DNA from 3 places in the Paraburkholderia sabiae genome. Region 3 is predicted to be linked to each of the others. Evidence: predicted binding sites of a transcription regulator. Region 3 holds the regulator's gene; each other region holds the start of a gene.
The links. The regulator FNR, encoded in region 3, switches genes on or off when oxygen is low (the NO sensors DNR and NnrR bind a similar motif). The targets are predictions, from matches to a motif close to TTGATNNNNATCAA.
Positions count from the first base shown of each region.

Region 1: the regulator FNR is predicted to act here: its motif matches at 928-941, upstream of QEN71_RS41995 (hemerythrin domain-containing protein).
Region 2: the regulator FNR is predicted to act here: its motif matches at 1,126-1,139, upstream of cyoA (ubiquinol oxidase subunit II).

Region 1 is NZ_CP125297.1:474,790-480,855, reverse strand. Features, by position in the region: partial or broken gene QEN71_RS42005 (recombinase family protein) at 1-262, shown strand, start outside; partial or broken gene QEN71_RS42000 (AAA family ATPase) at 470-638, shown strand; gene QEN71_RS41995 (hemerythrin domain-containing protein) at 1,069-1,629, shown strand; partial or broken gene QEN71_RS41990 (IS6 family transposase) at 2,140-2,241, opposite strand; partial or broken gene QEN71_RS41985 (IS5/IS1182 family transposase) at 2,240-2,362, opposite strand; partial or broken gene QEN71_RS41980 (MFS transporter) at 2,515-3,033, shown strand; partial or broken gene QEN71_RS41975 (IS5 family transposase) at 3,309-4,108, opposite strand; partial or broken gene QEN71_RS41970 (response regulator) at 4,163-4,719, opposite strand; partial or broken gene QEN71_RS44930 (response regulator) at 4,716-6,066, opposite strand, start outside.
Region 2 is NZ_CP125295.1:2,981,505-2,987,570, reverse strand. Features, by position in the region: gene QEN71_RS13350 (OmpA family protein) at 1-227, opposite strand, end outside; gene QEN71_RS13345 (DUF3597 domain-containing protein) at 525-923, shown strand; gene cyoA (ubiquinol oxidase subunit II) at 1,250-2,149, shown strand; gene cyoB (cytochrome o ubiquinol oxidase subunit I) at 2,153-4,165, shown strand; gene cyoC (cytochrome o ubiquinol oxidase subunit III) at 4,165-4,779, shown strand; gene cyoD (cytochrome o ubiquinol oxidase subunit IV) at 4,779-5,120, shown strand; tRNA gene QEN71_RS13320 (tRNA-Val) at 5,293-5,369, opposite strand; gene QEN71_RS13315 (TAXI family TRAP transporter solute-binding subunit) at 5,548-6,066, shown strand, end outside.
Region 3 is NZ_CP125296.1:1,663,903-1,669,968, forward strand. Features, by position in the region: partial or broken gene QEN71_RS36955 (PAS domain-containing sensor histidine kinase) at 145-1,371, shown strand; gene QEN71_RS36960 (response regulator) at 1,368-2,015, shown strand; gene QEN71_RS36965 (response regulator) at 2,114-2,518, shown strand; gene fnr (fumarate/nitrate reduction transcriptional regulator Fnr) at 2,536-3,339, shown strand; gene QEN71_RS36975 (Acg family FMN-binding oxidoreductase) at 3,379-4,299, shown strand; gene QEN71_RS36980 (DUF3564 domain-containing protein) at 4,467-4,847, shown strand; gene QEN71_RS36985 (hypothetical protein) at 4,891-5,208, opposite strand; gene QEN71_RS36990 (PAS domain-containing sensor histidine kinase) at 5,442-6,066, shown strand, end outside.

The sequences.
Region 1 (6,066 bases), on a different replicon from region 3:
TCCAGTTTCCAAGACCGACCGACGGCAGGACGCTGACGCAATTCGATTGGACGCTATACGTTATCGCAACGTCATATCAGTGCTTAGGAATGCCTTATACGCCGGAGCTTATGCCTATGGCAAGAGTGGCAGCCAGACGACCATCGTAGATGGCCGTGCACACAAGACGTACAGGCATCGAAAGCCGTTTGATCAATGGGAGGTTTTGCTCAAAGAGCACCACGAAGGTTACATCGACTGGGGGGCGTTCGAACGCAACCAGACGCGAACCGGTGGCGCAGTTCATCTGTTACGTCGCGCGCAGAATGAGGAGCGGTATCTCGCGCTATTCGAGGTTAGACAGGTAAGCTCCGTCGCGGGATCGGTAATATGACGCGGGAACCGCGCTCCAAAACATACGTCAGACGACCAAAGGCCGACCGGGTGCGAAGCTCACCACCCTGATGCACATCTAGGCGGGCAATTGATCTCGCACGCGCTGCTGTCCGACTCCGGGCTTGAACTTCCGCGACAGGCCTCACGAGGGTTGCCACGGCAGGCGGTCCGCATCCTGCGCACCGCCATGCAGCCGGCCGTACCGAAGGCGCTGAACCCATATCCCCGACGAACTGCTGCAACAGGACATTGAGGAGTTCTGATGAACGTGTAATCCAGACGTACGAAGGCCCGAAACCGGCAAGCGGATTACATACCGCGTACGCCAACGCTGCCCGAACTCTCCGACGAAGCGGCCGAGCAGATCCAGCACCTGCTCTCGGAATGGTTCCTGTGTTTCAGCGCGGAGTATACGTGAGCCGATCCGGCGCTACTACGAACCGTGATCGTGCCTCCGTGGACCGCGACAACCATGTTGACTGGCGTGCTGCTTGACGCTGCCCCAAGCCGTCCGTGCCGCGAGCGATCACTGCCTATCAATACCACAGTGTATTGATCTGTGTCAGTCCTTCTTGGCGGTGCACCTGGTAACATTTCGATTGTACCGGTCGCGCTGCGGCACTATCGATCACGCCGACAAGGGCGCATTCACCGTTTGGTTAAGACAGTCTGTACCTGACCATGGAGCATGTCATGACAGACTCACTTTCTGTATGGCACACCGAGCACGTTAGTTTTTCCCGGCTGCTCGATCTTCTCGAAGAACAGCTGGCTGTGCTCCGTCGGGGCGAGAGTCCGAATTACGGGCTTATGAACGACATCCTTTACTACATGCGTAATTTTTCCGATCGTATTCATCATCCGCGCGAGGATGTCGCGTACGCTCGGCTTGCCAAACACGATCCCGGGATTCAAGTCGTCGTGAATCGAGTCCTTCAGGAGCATCGCGTGGTTTCCGCGGCCGGCGATGAACTCCTAAATCGCATCAATGAAGCCGCTGGAGATGTCATCATCTCCCGCACGGCTCTGGAGGCGGCCACGGCCACGTACCTTGTGTACCAACGTCACCACATTTCTACTGAAGAGCGAGATTTGATGCCTCGCGCCGCGCAGGTGTTGACGGAACAGGACTGGGCAGCGGTCGATGCCGTCGTTTCTGCTAGCCCCGATCCGCGTTTTGGAGAAAAGGTGCTTGAGCGTTTGGAGGCGCTTCGCAAACAGATCGCAGTAGATGCGCGGATGCAATACACATGAGCCCAGCCGCCGGTCGCTCCTTGCGCAACTCGTACTGCAGGCAACCGGTTAATGGCTCTCCTTTCGCACATTCTGCCATCGTGGAACGGTCACGCATACGTGATGGCCGATCGATGATCGGCAGGAGTCCATTCATTCTGACATGATGGCCGTCGTGAACGCTTGACGAACTATTCACCTGCCGAAGATCGAAAGTCGAGACGAGACCTCGTCGCCCGACATTATTTGCCACACACGATATTGTTACGGTGCGGCGAACTGGGAACGTTGCAAAGCAGACTTGGGGTCGCGAACCCAATGAGCCGGGCACGAACCAGTAACCCCAATACTCGGGTGTCGTCGTGCAGAAGTCAAATGCACCGGCAACCAACTCAGTGGGAATCAGGCAAAGAGGGTTGCCTCCATTGACACTCAGGGCCCCGGCAGCCTGAAAACCAACTGGCTCTTTCGCAAACAAGAAGATGAGAAAGCTCTGAGACTAAAATAGGATCCTACGTAACTAGCGAGTGGGAACTGCTCTGCGGCGGTTCTGCCTATATCACGTGTTGCAGCTGCCCCCTTGCAGCCCATATGCATCAGTTCGATGCCGACAAGAACGATGCGCGCACACTTAACTAAATGATGTTTGAAGCTTTCGCCAGCATATGATGCAGCAGGCCAGCTTCATGAAAGCTTCATGGATGAAAGCGAAGCGTTCGAAGCGCATGCGCAAGCGTCGGAAGTTGTGAAGCCAGACGACAATCAAACGGCTGGTCTGAGCCCTATCGACGAGCAAGATCTATTGACAGTAATTAGACGACGAGCGCAAGCGTCTAAGAATCGACACAATGACGGCAAACCGACATCTCGCAACCCGACATTGTCAGATGTTCGACATAGCGAAAGATGAGTGCCTTTGAGTCAGGCCTCATAACTTGCGCGTCCGCTTTGGGTGCCGTGTTCACACGCACGGTTGCCACACGCGTACTGAAACGCTACGGCTTCCGTTCTGTGCTGGTGGTGAATGCCGCGCTCTCGGGCGTGTCGGTCGCAGCTCACGGATTTTTTTTCCCGTGCACGCCAACGTGGGTCATCTGGGTAGTTGTGCTCGTTGGCGGCTTCTTTCCGCCGCTGCAATTAACGACCCTCAACTCGTTAACCTATGCAGAAGTCGCGAGTCGCGACGTTGGACGGGCAACGAGCCTCGGCAGTGCTGTGCACCGGATGTCGCTCGGTCTAAGCGTGACGATCGGCGGCATCATGCTGCAGATTTCCCACCTAGCGAACGGGCACGCGTCTATCATGTGGTCGGATTTCTGGCCCGCGTTTCTGCTGGTGAGCTTGTGCTCGCTGGGGTCGATTCCCGTCACGCTGCGCTTGCCGCGTCGCGCAGGAGAGGAAATTACACGCGCCAGCCGTATCTGATCTTCAAACGAATTCTTCGCCGCCCGTTGAATCGCACACTTCACGATAACCACTGGTGAAATGGGTCGCGCAGGTGGCTCGCGTATTGCTAGCAAGCCTGATGAAATCCTGTCGCGGCCCGCTGTAATAGATTCGGCCGCCCCTGCAGATGCTCTCGATACTCACTTATTCCTGCATTCCGCGGCATCCCGCTCCCCGACAATCAACCCGCGCCGGATCGCGCACCGGATCACCTCAGAATTGTTGGAAAACCCGAGTTTCTGCATTAGACCGTGTTATGAACTTCGAAGTACTGGCACTGCATGCACGAGCATAAGCATGGCAAAGACAACGAAATGAAGCCCAGCCAATGTTTCAGGTAATCTCTCATAGTCGCGCGCGAGGCGGCGAAAACGGTTGAGCCAGCCGAAGCTGCGCTCGACCACCCAGCGCCGGGGCAGCAGCACGAAGCCTTTTTCGCTTCCTGCAGTTTGATGACCTGCAGCTCAATGCCCTCATTGCGTGCAGCCTGAGCAGCATCTTCACCTGTGTAGCCCTGATCTGCGAAGGCCACCTTGACCGTCTCTCCCGTAATGTCCTGCACCTGACGCGCGAGTTCGCCTACCTGCGCGCGCTCCTGTTCATTCGCCGGTGTCACATGTACCGCAAGCAAATGTCCCAGCGTGTCGACCGCGATATGGACTTTGCTGCCACGCTTGCGTTTGTAGCCGTCATAGCCCGCACGTGGACCACTCTCGCAAGTGGATTGCATCGTCCGCCCATCCAGAATCACGGCGCTGGGCTGGCCCTGCCGACCTTGCGCAACACGGATGATCGGGCGTAAATCGCAGACCATGTTCTCAAAACAACCTGCCTGCAGCCACCGCTGGGTCTGCTGGTACACCAGCTCCCACGCAGGAAAGTTGTTGGGCATCATTCTCCACGGCGCACCGGCACGCACGATCCAGCGTAACGCGTTGAACGTTTCGCGCAGTTCGTATTTGCGCTGCGGGGCCGCTTCATCCATCAATGTCAGATACGACGCCACGAAACTCCACTCTTCGTCGGACACGTCTGTTGGGTAAGGCCTGCGCATTTCTTTTGTCATGCGCCCAGGATACCAGGTTATACAAAAAGTCATAACACCGTCTAGGCGCGTCTTGTATGTACTGATCGTTTTCGCGCTGAGCGAGCACGTGTCGGCGATTTCGTTGATGCTCCGGCCCGCCGCGAGCATCTGCAGCACCTGAAATTCGCCGATCCGACAGCACTTCGTGCGGCGGCACGTCGCCGCGCTGTGTTTCGAAGACCATGGCATCGACGAGTTTCGGATCGATGAAGCGGCCGCCGTCCGCGAGCTTGCGGATCGCCGCGAGCAGCACGTCCGGGCCGCTGTCCTTGGTCAGATAGCCCGTCGCGCCCGCGCGCAATGCGCGCGACGCCACCTGCGCCTCGTCGTGAATGCTCAGCACGAGTACGGGTAGCGAAGGCTGCTCTGCCCGTACTCGACGGATCAGGTCGACGCCGCTGATGCCGGGCATCGTCATGTCGAACAGCAGCAGATCTGACGCAACTGCGCAGCCTGTCGATCACTTCTGTCCGTTGCACCGCTTCCGCCGCGACGACGATATCGCTTGTGGTTGCGATGATCTGCCTGAGGCCGCCACGGACGATCGCATGATCGTCTGCAATGAGTATCCTGATCATGTTCGAGGTCCGCCATCGAGCGGACGTGAATCGAAACCGTGGTGCCCGCGCCCGGCGCGCTGCCGATCAAAAGCGATCCGCCGATCAGCCGCGCGCGCCCGTTCATGCCGAGCAGTTCATATGAATAGTTGCGCCCCACCACTTGCGGATCGAAGCCGCGGCCGTCGTCACGCATCTGCAATTCGAACTTCTCCGCCGTCGAGTTCAGTGTCATGTCCGCGCGCGCCGCGTCGGCATGCCCTGCGACATTCGTCAGGGACGCCTGCACGATGCGGAACACGGCCGTTGCGTGCGCATCCGGGAGCGCAGGCTCGCCACCGACGATGCGCAACTCGCAAGGAATCGGATTGCGGCGGTTGAACTCGTCGACCAGCCATTCGAGCGCCGATACGATGCCGAAATTCAGTGCAGCCGGCCGCAAATGACTCGCGACGTTGCGTACCATCGAGATCGTGCCGTCGACCAGTTCACGCGTGTCATCGGCTTTTTTCGTTGCTTCGCGATCGCGCATCAGGCGCATCTTGAGCACCGACACGTCCATTTTGAGCGCCCGTCAGCAACTGGCCAAGCTCGTCGTGAATCTCAATCGATGCGCTTTCTCTCCTCTTCGCGGATCGCCTCCATGTACGCGGACAGCTCGCGCTGCTGCTCGCGTGATCCGTCGAGTTCCTGTTCCATCTGCTTGCGCCCGGTGATGTCGTTAAGGCCAACATAGATCGCGGGAGAATCGTCGTAGGTCGCGACGCGCGCCGTCGCCATCGCCCAGAACCGCGTGCCGTCGGGGCGCCGGAACCGCACCTCCGCATTGCGCAGGCTGCGCTCTGTCCTCAGATGCTGGATCAGATGGTCGCGCGCGCCTTGATCGGCGTAAAAATCCGCGATATTGGCCGGACATGCCTTCGTCCATGCCGAAGAGTTCGCGCAGCGGCGCGTTCGTGTAAAGGATGTGTCCGTCCGGCATCGACGTGATGCACAACCGCACCGGACTGGTTTCGACGATTGCGCGAAGGCGCGCGCCAGTTCTTCGGTGCGCGACGCGACGCGCCGTTCGAGGTCATCGCGCGCCTGCGATAGTGCAGCCTCCGTTTCCTTGCGCACGGCCACTTCGGCGAGCAGTCGCCGGTTCTGTGCGAGAAGCTGCTTGTGCATGGCGCGCAGCTCAAGATGCACGCCGACGCGCGCCAGCGTCTCGTCGACGCGCAACGGCTTGGTCACGTAGTCGACCCCGCCCGCCGAAAAGCCCGCGACGCGATCCTCGTTGCCTGTCAGCGAGGTCATGAAGATCACGGCGATATCGCGCGTGCGTTCGTCGCGCTTCGGACGGCGACCCGTCTCGAAGCCGTCGAT
Region 2 (6,066 bases), on a different replicon from region 3:
ACGACCACGCGCGAAATGGCTGGCGTGGCGTCGGCGCGCAAGCTCGACTCGTTGAAGTTGAACAGGACTTTTTCGGGCAGACGAACCTGCACGCCTTCCTTCGTCTGCGTGACTTCGATACCGGCTTGCCGGTTCAGTGCTTCTTCCTTGCTCCGATCCAGGCCGGCGCACGCGGCGAGCATCGACAGGGAGATAGTGCAGGCCGCGATGGTCAACAGTTTTTTCATGGTTGTGGTCTCGTTGTTGGAAAAACGGGAGAGAACTGCTTCGAGCCACGATTCTTGCCGAATCAAAATGGAAATTGATCAGGCATGCAAAAAGTTTTCATTTTTTAACGCGAAGGTGTCGCGTAGATGCGCCGGAGTGCAAACAAGCGTGAAACTTGCGACGTTTTTGCGCGCAATGGTCAACGGTTCGGATGAAATGGCGTTAGTCGCAGGCAACGTCGCCGCGATTCAGGAAGGTCGGAATACAAGGGACGTTGCGCAATCACTTCCAACCACTTCATAAGAAGGATCTGCATCATGAGCATCTTTGGAACCATCGTCAGCAAGATTTTCGGCAAGGCGAAGCCGGCCGGGACGCTGGCCGCCGAGCCCGTCGCGCCCACGCCCGTGGACGCTTCGGCAAGCGCGCCTGTTGCACCTGTGTCGGCCGCGCTGGCGGACGTCGATGTCGCAGCCGTGATGGACCAGCTGGCGGCGGCGAATCCGCAGCAACTCGACTGGCGCCGCTCGATCGTCGATCTGATGAAGCTGCTCGACGTGGACAGCAGCCTCGAGCATCGCAAGCAGCTGGCAGGCGAGTTGAAGTACGGCGGCGACACGAACGATTCGGCGTCGATGAACATCTGGCTGCACAAACAGCTGATGACGGCGCTCGCTGCGAACGGCGGCAAGCTGCCCGCCGATCTCGCGAACTGAAGCGACGCAATGCGCACGAACTGCCCGGGCATGGCCGTCGCCCGGGCGGCTGCCAGATGCGCGCCGTACCCGGTTCACGCCGACAGACAATCCGAAGCGATCTGTCGGCGCATACACCTCTGAATCGACAGGGATCACTCCACCTTCCGTCATCGTGTGACAACGCGTCGCACGTCTTTCCGCAGCGTTTCTGTCGGCATCCTTGATTGAGGTCAGGATTTCAAACGCTGCGCGTCCCTAGAATCGCCGGGCACATAGGACCTGTGTGCTTTTTGCCTCGCAAACCCCACACGTGTTCAGCGTGGTTCATCGATTATTGGGCAAACATGTTAGCCAGAAAAACCTTAAGAGGTTGCCTCGTACCCGTCAGCGTCGGTCTGACGGCGTGTCTTGCGGGATGTCAACTCGAAGTGCTCGACCCGAAAGGCAGTGTCGGCGTCGCCGAGAAATCGCTGATTGCGACGGCGACGTGGACGATGCTGATCGTCGTCGTCCCCGTCATCCTGTTGACGTTGTTCTTCGCGTGGCGATATCGCGCGTCGAACAAAAGCGCCGTCTACGCGCCGAAGTGGGCGCATTCCACCGCGATCGAAGTGGTCGTGTGGACGATCCCCGCGCTGATCATCCTGTTCCTCGGCATCCTGACGTGGCGCACCACGCACGAGCTCGACCCGTACAAGCCGCTCGAATCGAACGTGAAGCCGATCGACGTCGAAGTCGTCGCGCTCGACTGGAAGTGGCTCTTCATCTATCCCGATCTCGGTATTGCGTCGGTGAACCAGCTGGCGATGCCCGTCGGCACGCCCGTCAATTTCCACATCACGTCGGACTCGGTGATGAACTCGTTCTTCATCCCGCAGCTTGGCACGCAGGTCTACGCGATGGCGGGCATGCAGACGCGCGTGCACCTGATCGCGGATCACGCGGGCGACTACGCGGGCGTGTCGGCGAATTTCAGCGGCAAGGGCTTCTCGGACATGAAGTTCCGCACGCTCGCCGTGAGCCAGGCCGATTTCGACGGCTGGGTGCAGAAGGCCAAGGCGTCGTCGGACCGGCTCGACATGGATGGCTACTACGCCGTTGCCAAACCGAGCGAGAAGAACCCGGTGCGCTATTTCTCGTCGGTGGATCCGAAGCTGTTCCACAACGTCATTGCGAAATACAACAGCGGGCATGTCGTCGATTTCCGTGACGCCAACTGCAGCACGAACGCTTCGAAGGAGTAACGCATGTTCGGCAAACTGACTCTGGAGGCGATTCCGTTCGATCAGCCGATCATCATGGGCGCGGGCGCGCTCATGGGGCTGATCGTTCTGGCCGTCGCCGTGTTTCTCACGCGCGCGCACAAGTGGCGCTGGCTGTGGACCGAATGGCTCACGAGCGTCGATCACAAGCGAATCGGCGTGATGTATATCGTCGTTGCCGTGCTGATGCTGCTGCGCGGTTTCGCCGACGCCGTGATGATGCGCCTGCAACTCGCGCTCGCGAGCGGCGGCGCAGCCGGCTATCTGCCGCCGCATCACTACGACCAGATCTTCACGGCGCACGGCGTCATCATGATCTTCTTCATGGCGATGGCGCTGATGGTCGGTCTGTTCAATATCGTCGTGCCGCTGCAGATCGGCGCACGCGACGTTGCGTTCCCGTTCCTGAATTCGCTGTCGTTCTGGATGACGGCGATCAGCGCGATCCTGATGAACATTTCGCTGGTGATCGGCGAGTTCGCGCAGGTCGGCTGGCTTGCGTATCCGCCGCTGTCGGAACTGCAATTCAGTCCGGGCGTGGGCGTCGATTACTACATCTGGGCGCTGGAGCTGTCCGGTGTCGGCACGCTGATCACGGCGATCAACTTCTTCGTCACGATCGTGAAGATGCGCGCGCCCGGCATGTCGCTGATGAAGATGCCCGTGTTCACCTGGACGGCGCTGTGCTCGAACGTGCTGATCATGGCGACATTCCCGATCCTGACGATCGCGCTGGCGCTGCTGGGCTTCGACCGTTACGCGGACATGCACTTCTTCACGAACGAAGCGGGCGGCAACGCGATGCTGTATCTGAACCTGATCTGGGCCTGGGGCCATCCCGAGGTCTACATCCTGGTTCTGCCCGCGTTCGGCATCTATTCGGAAGTGATCTCGACATTCGCGAAGAAGCCGCTATTCGGCTACAAGACGATGGTGTACGCATCGTGCGCGATCATGGTGCTGGCGTTTCTCGTGTGGGCGCACCACTTCTTCACGATGGGCTCGGGCGCGGACGTCAACGCGTTCTTCGGCATCGCGACGATGATCATCGCCATTCCCACGGGCGTGAAGATCTTCAACTGGCTGTTCACGATCTATCGCGGCCGCCTCGAAATCACCGCACCCGTGCTGTGGACGATCGGCTTCATGATCACGTTCACGATCGGCGGCATGACGGGCGTGATGCTGGCCATTCCGGGCGCAGACTTCGTGCTGCACAACTCGCTGTTCCTCGTCGCGCACTTCCACAACACGATTATCGGCGGCGTGGTGTTCGGCTATCTGGCGGGCGTCAGCTACTGGTTCCCGAAGGTGTTCGGTTTCAAGCTGAACGAGAAACTCGGCAAAGCTGCGTTCTGGTTCTGGTTCACGGGTTTCTATGTGGCGTTCATGCCGCTGTACGTGCTCGGCTTCATGGGCGCGACGCGCCGTCTGAATCACTACGACGATCCCGCATGGCACCCGTACATGATCGTCGCCGCGATCGGCGTCGCGCTGATTGCTATCGGCGTGGTCTGCCAGGTCACGCAGTTCGTGGTCAGCATCATCAACCGCAACAAGCCGGAGTATCGCGACGTGACTGGTGATCCGTGGGGCGGACGCACGCTCGAATGGTCGATTTCGTCGCCGCCGCCCGTCTATAACTTCGCGACGATTCCCGTCGTCGAAGAACTCGATGCCTTCGCGCACATGAAGGAAACGGGCAGGGGCCTCGGCGTTCAGGCGAAGTACGAAGCCATCCACATGCCGTCGAATACGGGCGCCGGCTTCTTTATCGGCGTGTTCAGCCTGGCGTTCGGCTTCGCTGCCGTATGGCACATCTGGTGGCTCGCGATCGTTTCGCTGGTGGCGATTGCGGCGACCGTGATCGGCCGCAGCTTCGGCCGCGACGATGGTTATTACATTCCGTCCGACGTTGTGCGGACAACAGAAAACAAAGGCCGCACCCCGCTTCCGCAACGTGTGGATGTGTCGCCGGAACTCGCGGAGGTCGAGTGATGCTACAAAAAGTCCATGCCGCAACCCTGAACGAGATCGACGGCCACGGTCACCATGGCGAATCGCATTCGGTGTTCGGCTTCTGGCTGTACCTGATGACCGATTGCGTGCTGTTCGCGTCGTTGTTCGCGACGTTCGCCGTGATGGCGCATCAGTTCAACGCCGGGCCGACGGGCAAAGATCTGTTCGATCTTCCGGGTGTTGCCCTCGAAACGGCAGCGCTGCTGTTCAGCAGCATCACGTACGGCTTCGCGATGGTCGCGGCGCGCCGTCAGAGCCCGCGCGCGGTGCTCGGCTGGCTGGTCGTCACGTTCGTGCTCGGCGCCGTCTTTCTGAAGCTGGAACTGAGCGAGTTCTCGCATCTGATCGCGGAGGGCGCGGGTCCGTCGCGCAGCGCGTTCCTGTCGTCGTTCTTCGTGCTGGTCGGCACGCACGGCCTGCACGTGGCCACGGGTCTGATCTGGATGGCCGTGCTCGCCGTCCAGGTGGCGCGCGCGCCGCAACTGACGCAGCGCGAAATCACGCGACTGACGTGCCTGAGCCTTTTCTGGCACTTCCTCGATGTCGTGTGGATCTGCGTGTTCACTTTTGTCTATCTTGGGAGCATGGTCTGATGGCCCACTCGAATTCCCATGCGCTCGATGCCGAAGCAGGGCACGGCGGTATCGGCGGCTATGTGGTCGGCTTCGTGCTGGCGGTGGTGTTGACGGCGGCAGCGTTCGGCATCGTGATGCAGGGCTGGCTGCCGGCCCCGTCCGCACCGTTCGTGCTGGCCGCGCTCGCGGTCGTGCAGATCGTCGTGCATCTGGTGTTTTTCCTGCACATGAGCGTCTCGACGTCCGGTCAGCGATGGAACACGCTCGCCCTTGCCTACACCGTGCTGGCCGTGATGTTCCTGGTGTTCGGTACGGTTTGGGTCATGCACAACGTCAGCATGAACATGATGTCGCGCTGATCCCGGACGTCGCGCGATAGAGCGCGATGCATCGCGATGAACGAAAGCTGAAGAACAGGTTTGTTCTTCGGCTTTTTTGTTGGTGTGTGGCGTGTAAAGTTGCGCGGACGCAGAATGCAAAAAAGCGGCAAGCATACGAGATGCTTGCCGCTTTTCTGTACTGCATATTCGTTGGTAGGCTCGATTGGACTCGAACCAACGACCCCCACCATGTCAAGGTGGTGCTCTAACCAGCTGAGCTACGAGCCTAGCGAAGGCGCGAATTATAGAGACACCTTTTCGATCGCGCAAGTGCCTCGCGCGATTTTGTTGTGGCCAGTCGTTTTGCATCGGCTGGCTGGGGTTTGGAGGCATCGCAAGGTGGCTCCACAGAATCGCGCGAGACGGCTACGATTGACGGTGGCGCACATCGGAGGCGAGCCGGAACATGAAAGGACTTCGTCCGCATTCTCCGCACTTCCTTCGCGATCACACGCATCCCGTGTGGCGCGATCTCGCATTGACCTCGTTACCGTTCGTGGTGCTGTTCGCGGTGGTCATCTGGCTGGTCGTGTGGCTCGTCGATCCGGCGCCGCCGCGAACGATCACGATCAGCGCCGGCCCGCAGGACAGCTCCTTTATGCAGATCGCCGAGGAGTACAAGAAGATCCTCGCGCGCAACGGCGTAACGCTCAAGGTGCTGGTGTCGGACGGCTCGGTGCAGAACCTCGACCGGCTGCTCGATCCGAAGCAGAAAGTCGATATCGCGCTCGTGCAGGGCGGCGTCGCGGGCGGACGCGATACGACGTCGCTGATGTCGCTCGGCAGCGTGACCTATGTGCCGCTCGTCGTGTTCTATCGTGGCAGCGGCGTCACGCAGCTGTCCGATCTGGATGGCAAGCGCATCGCGATCGGCCGCGAGGGCAGCGGCACGCGCCTGCTGTCGCTGAAGCTGCTCGAAGCGAAC
Region 3 (6,066 bases):
ATGAAATTCGACGTCGACGTTCCTCGCAAGCCTCGAGCGTTCCCGATCCGGCCGAACGCGCGGCTCGCCGCGCCCGTTGCGTTGAGCGTCGTCGCGTCTGTGCTCGCCGTTGTCGTCATGCTGGCTGTCGTGGCGTCGGACGGCACCGCTCATACGCGGCCGGCGACGTTCGCGCTGGTCGCGGCGCTGTGCGTGCTGGCGCTGGCGGGGGCTGTCGTCGGTGCGCTCGGCGCTGCGCGGGCGTCGGCCCTGGCGCTTGCTTCGCCCGAAGCCCGCCGCGACGAAGCACGCATGATGGGCATCATCCGCTCGTCGATGGAAGCGATCATCACCATCGACGAAGCGCAGAACATCGTGATCTTCAATCCCACCGCCGAGCGCATTTTCGGCGTGCCTGCCGCGCAAACAATCGGCACGCCGCTCGCACGTTTCATCCCGCAGCGGTTTCGCGACATGCACGCACAGCACGTCGCGCTGTTCGGTGCGACAGGCGTCTCCGAGCGGCAGATGGGGCATCAGCCCGTGCTCTACGGCCTGCGCGCGAACGGCGAGGAATTTCCGCTCGAAGCCTCCATTTCGCAGATCCGCGAAGACGCCGGCAAGCTCTATACGGTGATGCTGCGCGACGTGACCGAGCGTGTGAAAGCGGAAGACGCGCTGAGACAGTCGCGCGAAGAACTGCGCCGGCTGTCGGCGAATCTTCAGAATGTGCGTGAAGAAGAAAAGACGCGCATCGCGCGCGAATTGCACGACGATCTGGGGCAGCAACTGACCGCGCTGAAAATGGATCTGTCTGCGCTCGATCACGCGCTGAATCACAGCCTCGCTCCGCCCGAGCACGACGCCGCTGTGCGCCTGCGCGGCATGCTGCGCACGATCGACTCGACGGTGGCGTCGCTGCGCCGTATCGCCGCCGATCTGCGGCCCGTGATGCTCGACGATCTCGGCCTCTTGCCCGCCATCGACTGGCTCGCGAACGACTTCACGAATCGCTACGGCATCGAGGTCGAACGGCGTATCGAGGCGAACGACGCGGCCTTCACGAAGGATGCCGCGACCGCGCTGTTCCGCATCGTGCAGGAAGCGCTGACGAATGTCGCGCGTCACGCGGACGCCACCGTGGTCGACCTGACGTTGCATGTTGCGAGCCAGCACTACGTGCTGCGCATCGCGGATAATGGCCGTGGTGCCGCCGATCCGCACGCGGGCGCGGGCCCGGCCGAAGACAAGTCGTTCGGGCTGATCGGCGTGCGCGAACGGGCCCATATGCTGGGCGGCGCCGTGCAGATCGATACGGCCGCGAACGAAGGCTTTGCACTGACGGTCACTTTTCCCTTGCAGGCCGTGCAACAGGAACACACGCATCCATGATCAAGGTTTTGCTTGCCGACGACCACACGCTCGTACGCGACGGGCTGCGCCACATCCTGCAATCCGCGAGCGGATTCGAGGTGGCGGGCGAGGCCTGCGACAGCGCGACCACCGTTGCGCTGGTCCGCGCCACCGACGCGCACGTGCTGGTGCTCGACCTGTCGATGCCCGGCCGCAACGGCATCGACCTGATCCGGCAGATCAAGGACGAAAAGCCCGCGCTGCGCATTCTCGTGCTGACCATGCATGCCGAGCAGCAATACGCGGTGCGCGCTTTCAAGGCCGGCGCGTCCGGCTACATGACAAAGGAAAGCGCGAGCGCCGAACTGGTCGGCGCCGTGACAAAGGTGGCGGCGGGCGGCGTCTATGTCAGTCTCGCGATGGCCGAGCGCTTCGCGCAGAACCTGAACGAACCCGCCGAAGCCTTGCCGCATCAACGTCTGTCGGACCGCGAATTCGACGTGTTCCGGCGGATCGTCGGCGGTCAGACGATCACCGAAATTGCCCACGAACTCTCCCTGAGCGTCAAAACCGTCAGCACGCACAAGACCCGCATCCTCGAAAAAATGCAGATGCCGAACGAAAACGGGCTCGTGCGCTATGCGATCCGCCACAAGCTGATCGACGACGAAGCCGATCTCTGACGGGGTAGGAATATTCCTATAGCTACTGCCTAAGTTCCTGGGCCCGCTTCAAGCATCTCCGATACTTTTTTGAGATAAGGCCGTCGATACTGGTAGACATGGATACCGCCGTGTCAGCCATTGCTTCGAAGGTCTATCTCGTCGATGCCGCCGTCGAAGTCAGACGCCGCCTCGCGCGTCTGCTCGGCGCGATCGCGGGCGTCGAAATCGCCGGCGAGGCCGAAGACGGCGACGCCGCGCTGGAAGGCATTCTTGCCAGCGACGCGGACATCGTCGTGCTCGACCTGCGCCTCGCCGATGGGACCAGCCTCGAACTGATCCAGGCGCTGTCGCGCAGCCATCCCGCCATCATCAAGATCGTGCTGACGAACCACACGGCGCGCGCGTTCCGTGCTGCCTGCGAGGCAGCGGGCGCCGATTTCTTCTTCGACAAGACATCTGAATTCGATGCGGCCTGCCACACGGTCGCAGGCATCGCACGCGCGCGCGCCGCGCGCCCGTGAATGAACAGGAGCCACTCATGCTTGCCACCGACCTCGACCGCGATCTCGACACCGACGTCGCCGCCACGAGTCCGACCGTGCGCGCGGCAACCGTCATCCCGATCCATCCCGTAGCACGCGCCGACAAGACGCCGCAGCGCGCGTCGCGCTGCTCGACATGCGCGATGCGCGCGCTGTGCATGCCCGCCGAACTGAGCGCCGCCGAACTGGCGCGGCTCGATGCGATCATCTGCGCGACGCGGTCGGTCAAACGCGGCGACACGCTGTATCGCGCGGGCGATGCGTTCCACAGCATTTACGCGGTGCGCGCGGGCTCGTTCAAGACGGTCGTGATGCATCGCGATGGACGCGAGCACGTGACGGGCTTCCAGATTGCCGGCGAGGCGCTCGGGCTCGACGGCGTCGGCGCGGGCCAGCATAGCTGCGATGCGATCGCGCTCGAAGACAGCGCCGTCTGCATCATTCCATTTGCGCAACTCGAAGTGATCTGCCGCGAGATGAAGCCGATGCAGCATCACATCTATCAGATGATGAGCAGCGAGATCGTCCGCGAATCGAGCCAGATGATGCTGCTCGGCACGATGTCGGCGGAACAGCGCGTGGCGACCTTTCTGCTGAACCTGTCGCGGCGTTTCAAGGCGCGCGGTTTCTCGGCCGCCGAATTTCATCTGCGCATGACCCGCGAGGAAATCGGCTGCTATCTCGGGATGAAGCTCGAAACCGTCAGCCGCATGTTCTCGAAGTTCCAGCGCGAGCGGCTCGTGGACGCGAACGGCAAAACGATCCGTATCGTCGACGCCGAAGGACTCGCGCGCGTCTAAGAGCGCTTCTAACACATGCTTCGCCCGGAGGACGCCCCGATGGTGCACGCTACTCCGCATTCGGCCTGGCAGATCGACGAAGCGCATTTCGATCATGCCGCCCCGCTGTCCGAGCAACTGCGCTTCGCGCTTCAATACGCGGTGCTCGCGCCGTCCAATCACAATGCGCAGCCATGGCGCTTTCTCGTCGACGCGCTCAGCTATTTCGGGCTCTCCTACTCGATCACGCTGTTTCCATCGGAAGCGGATCCCGACGTCGTCGCGCTGCTGATGGTGTCGCGTCACGGTCATCGCGACATGGCCCTCGCACCGCTGTTCGGCGCGATCACGAAGCGCGTGACGACGCGCGCGCCGTTTGCCGACGAGCCCATTTCCGCTGCCGTACAGCGTGCAATGATCGACGCGTGCGAGGCGGAAGGCGCGCTGGTCAGCTGCCTGCATGAGCGCGCTGATCGACAGGCCGTCGCGCATCTGGTCGCGGAAGCGGACCATATCCAGTTCGCCGACCCGCGCTTCAGACGCGAACTCGCGGCATGGATTCATCCGCGCCGCCGCGACGACGGCATGCCGATGTATGGCGCAGCCGTCGACGGTCTGCTCGATTTCGCGGTGCCGCTCGTGTCAGCCGTGGTCCGCGTGTTCGATGCGGGCGCGGGTATCCCTGCGACGCACCGGCATCTGGTCGACGGATCGCCGCTGATCGTCGGCATTGCGACCGCGCGCAACGACCGTGAAGCATGGCTCGCCGCCGGTCAGGCGCTCGAACGCATGCTGCTGGTCGCCGCGGGCGAAGGTTTGACGGCCTCTTACCTCAATCAGCCGATCGAGATCAGCACGTTGCGCGTGCAGATCTGCGGCCTGCTGCATCTCGACGCGACGCCGCAACTGCTGTTGCGCGTCGGACGCGGGCCGCAGGCCGACCATGCGCCGCGGCGTCCGCTTTCCGATGTGCTCTCCTGAGTCCACGGCTGCTGCGCTTTGACGCAGGGGGACGTCGGCCGTCATTGACGTGCCTCAATTTCCGGCGACGGACACGCGATAGATTGAAAGTGCGATCTACGCCGGCATGCATCGCGCCGCCTCGTGCGCATCATGCCGTTGCCCGTGTACCCGACAAGGAGCCGTCGATGAGAATCACTCTTCACCTCGATACGTTCGAATGCGCCGATCCCGCTGTCTATGCGATCCTCTGGCTCGATCGCGACGCGCGCAAATGGTCGCGCGAAGGACATGCGGCCATCGATCTGCCCGAATGGGGCAAGCTGGCCCTCACGAAGCAATGCACGCGCATCCTCGGCGCTTCAGACGCTGAAGACGAACACGTCTACTGCGAACTGGCGGGTCTCGATCTGCTGTCGCGGCAAGGACCGTTCGAAGGCGAATCGGGCGATGTGCTGTGGTATCGGCATGCGGACCGCGCGCCCGTCGCGGGGCAATGGCATGTGCAATGGATCGACGAAACCGACACGGAGCCGGAACACGGCGTCTTTGCGGACGACGAAGTGTGACGCCTGCTGCATTGCTTCAGGCAGACGCGGCGATCCGTTTCGATCAACGCCGCCGCGTCGATGCAAACATCGCCTGTTGCAGCGTGTGCTCAGCGGCGTCGAATGCGCAGCGCACGGCCTCTTCCGCATTTTCCGCCGCATAGCGGCCGATCGGCTCGAACTCGTGCGTCGCCGTGACGCGATCGAGACGCACGTCGTAAAGCGGCTTGCCCGAACGCAGACACAGTGCTTCGATCGCCAGTCGACAGTTCGACAGCCGCGCGCCGAACCGTTGCAGACGCACGAGCTGCATCGCCGCTTCGGCTTCGAGCGGCGCCGTCGCGCTGCAGCCGAGATACACAATCTGCATGCCGATGCCCATCATCGCCTCCCGTCGATCCATTCTTCATTCGATGCGCGAACCTTTTCATTGCGCAGGTCAGCGCAGTGCTCGCAGGTACTTATCACCAGCGTAGCGGCGCACGCGCCGCCCCGATTGATACAGGTCAACGCACTTCGGCCCGGTTCGCGAACTGGATCAAGCGTTGGCGAACTGATATAACTCAGCTTCGAATACGCGAAGCGTCGTCTGTATCAACACTGCCGGGAGCCGCAATGGCCGCGCCGAAGAACGAGCCGTCCTGCATCGCCAGAGCGGCATCCGTGTCGGATGTCCCGCTCGAAGACCGCTATGTGCTGCTGATCGACGCCGTGCAGGATTACGCGATCTTCATGCTCGACGCCGACGGCAAGGTTTCGAGCTGGAATCCGGGCGCGGAGCGGATCAAGGGCTATACGCACGACGAGATCATCGGCCGCCACTTCTCGACGTTCTATACGGAAGAAGACATCGCCGCCGGCAAGCCAGCGCGCGAACTGGAGATCGCCACCGCCGCCGGACGCGTCGAAGACGAAGGCTGGCGCGTGCGGCGCGACGGTTCGCGTTTCTGGGCCAACGTCACGATTTCGGCCGTGCGCGATGCGAACGGCGCGTTGCTCGGCTTCGCCAAGGTGACGCGCGACATGACCGATCGCATGCGTCTCACGGAACTCGAACGCGCCACGGAAGTGTCGGCGCAAGTGCAGATCACGCGCGAAAACGAACAGAAGCGCATCGCGCGCGAATTGCACGACGACCTCGGACAGCAACTCACCGCGCTGAAAATGAGCGTCGCGCTGATCGAAGCGACCCTCGCGGCGAAGGACGAAACCGCGCCTCTCGTCGAGCAGACCCACGCGC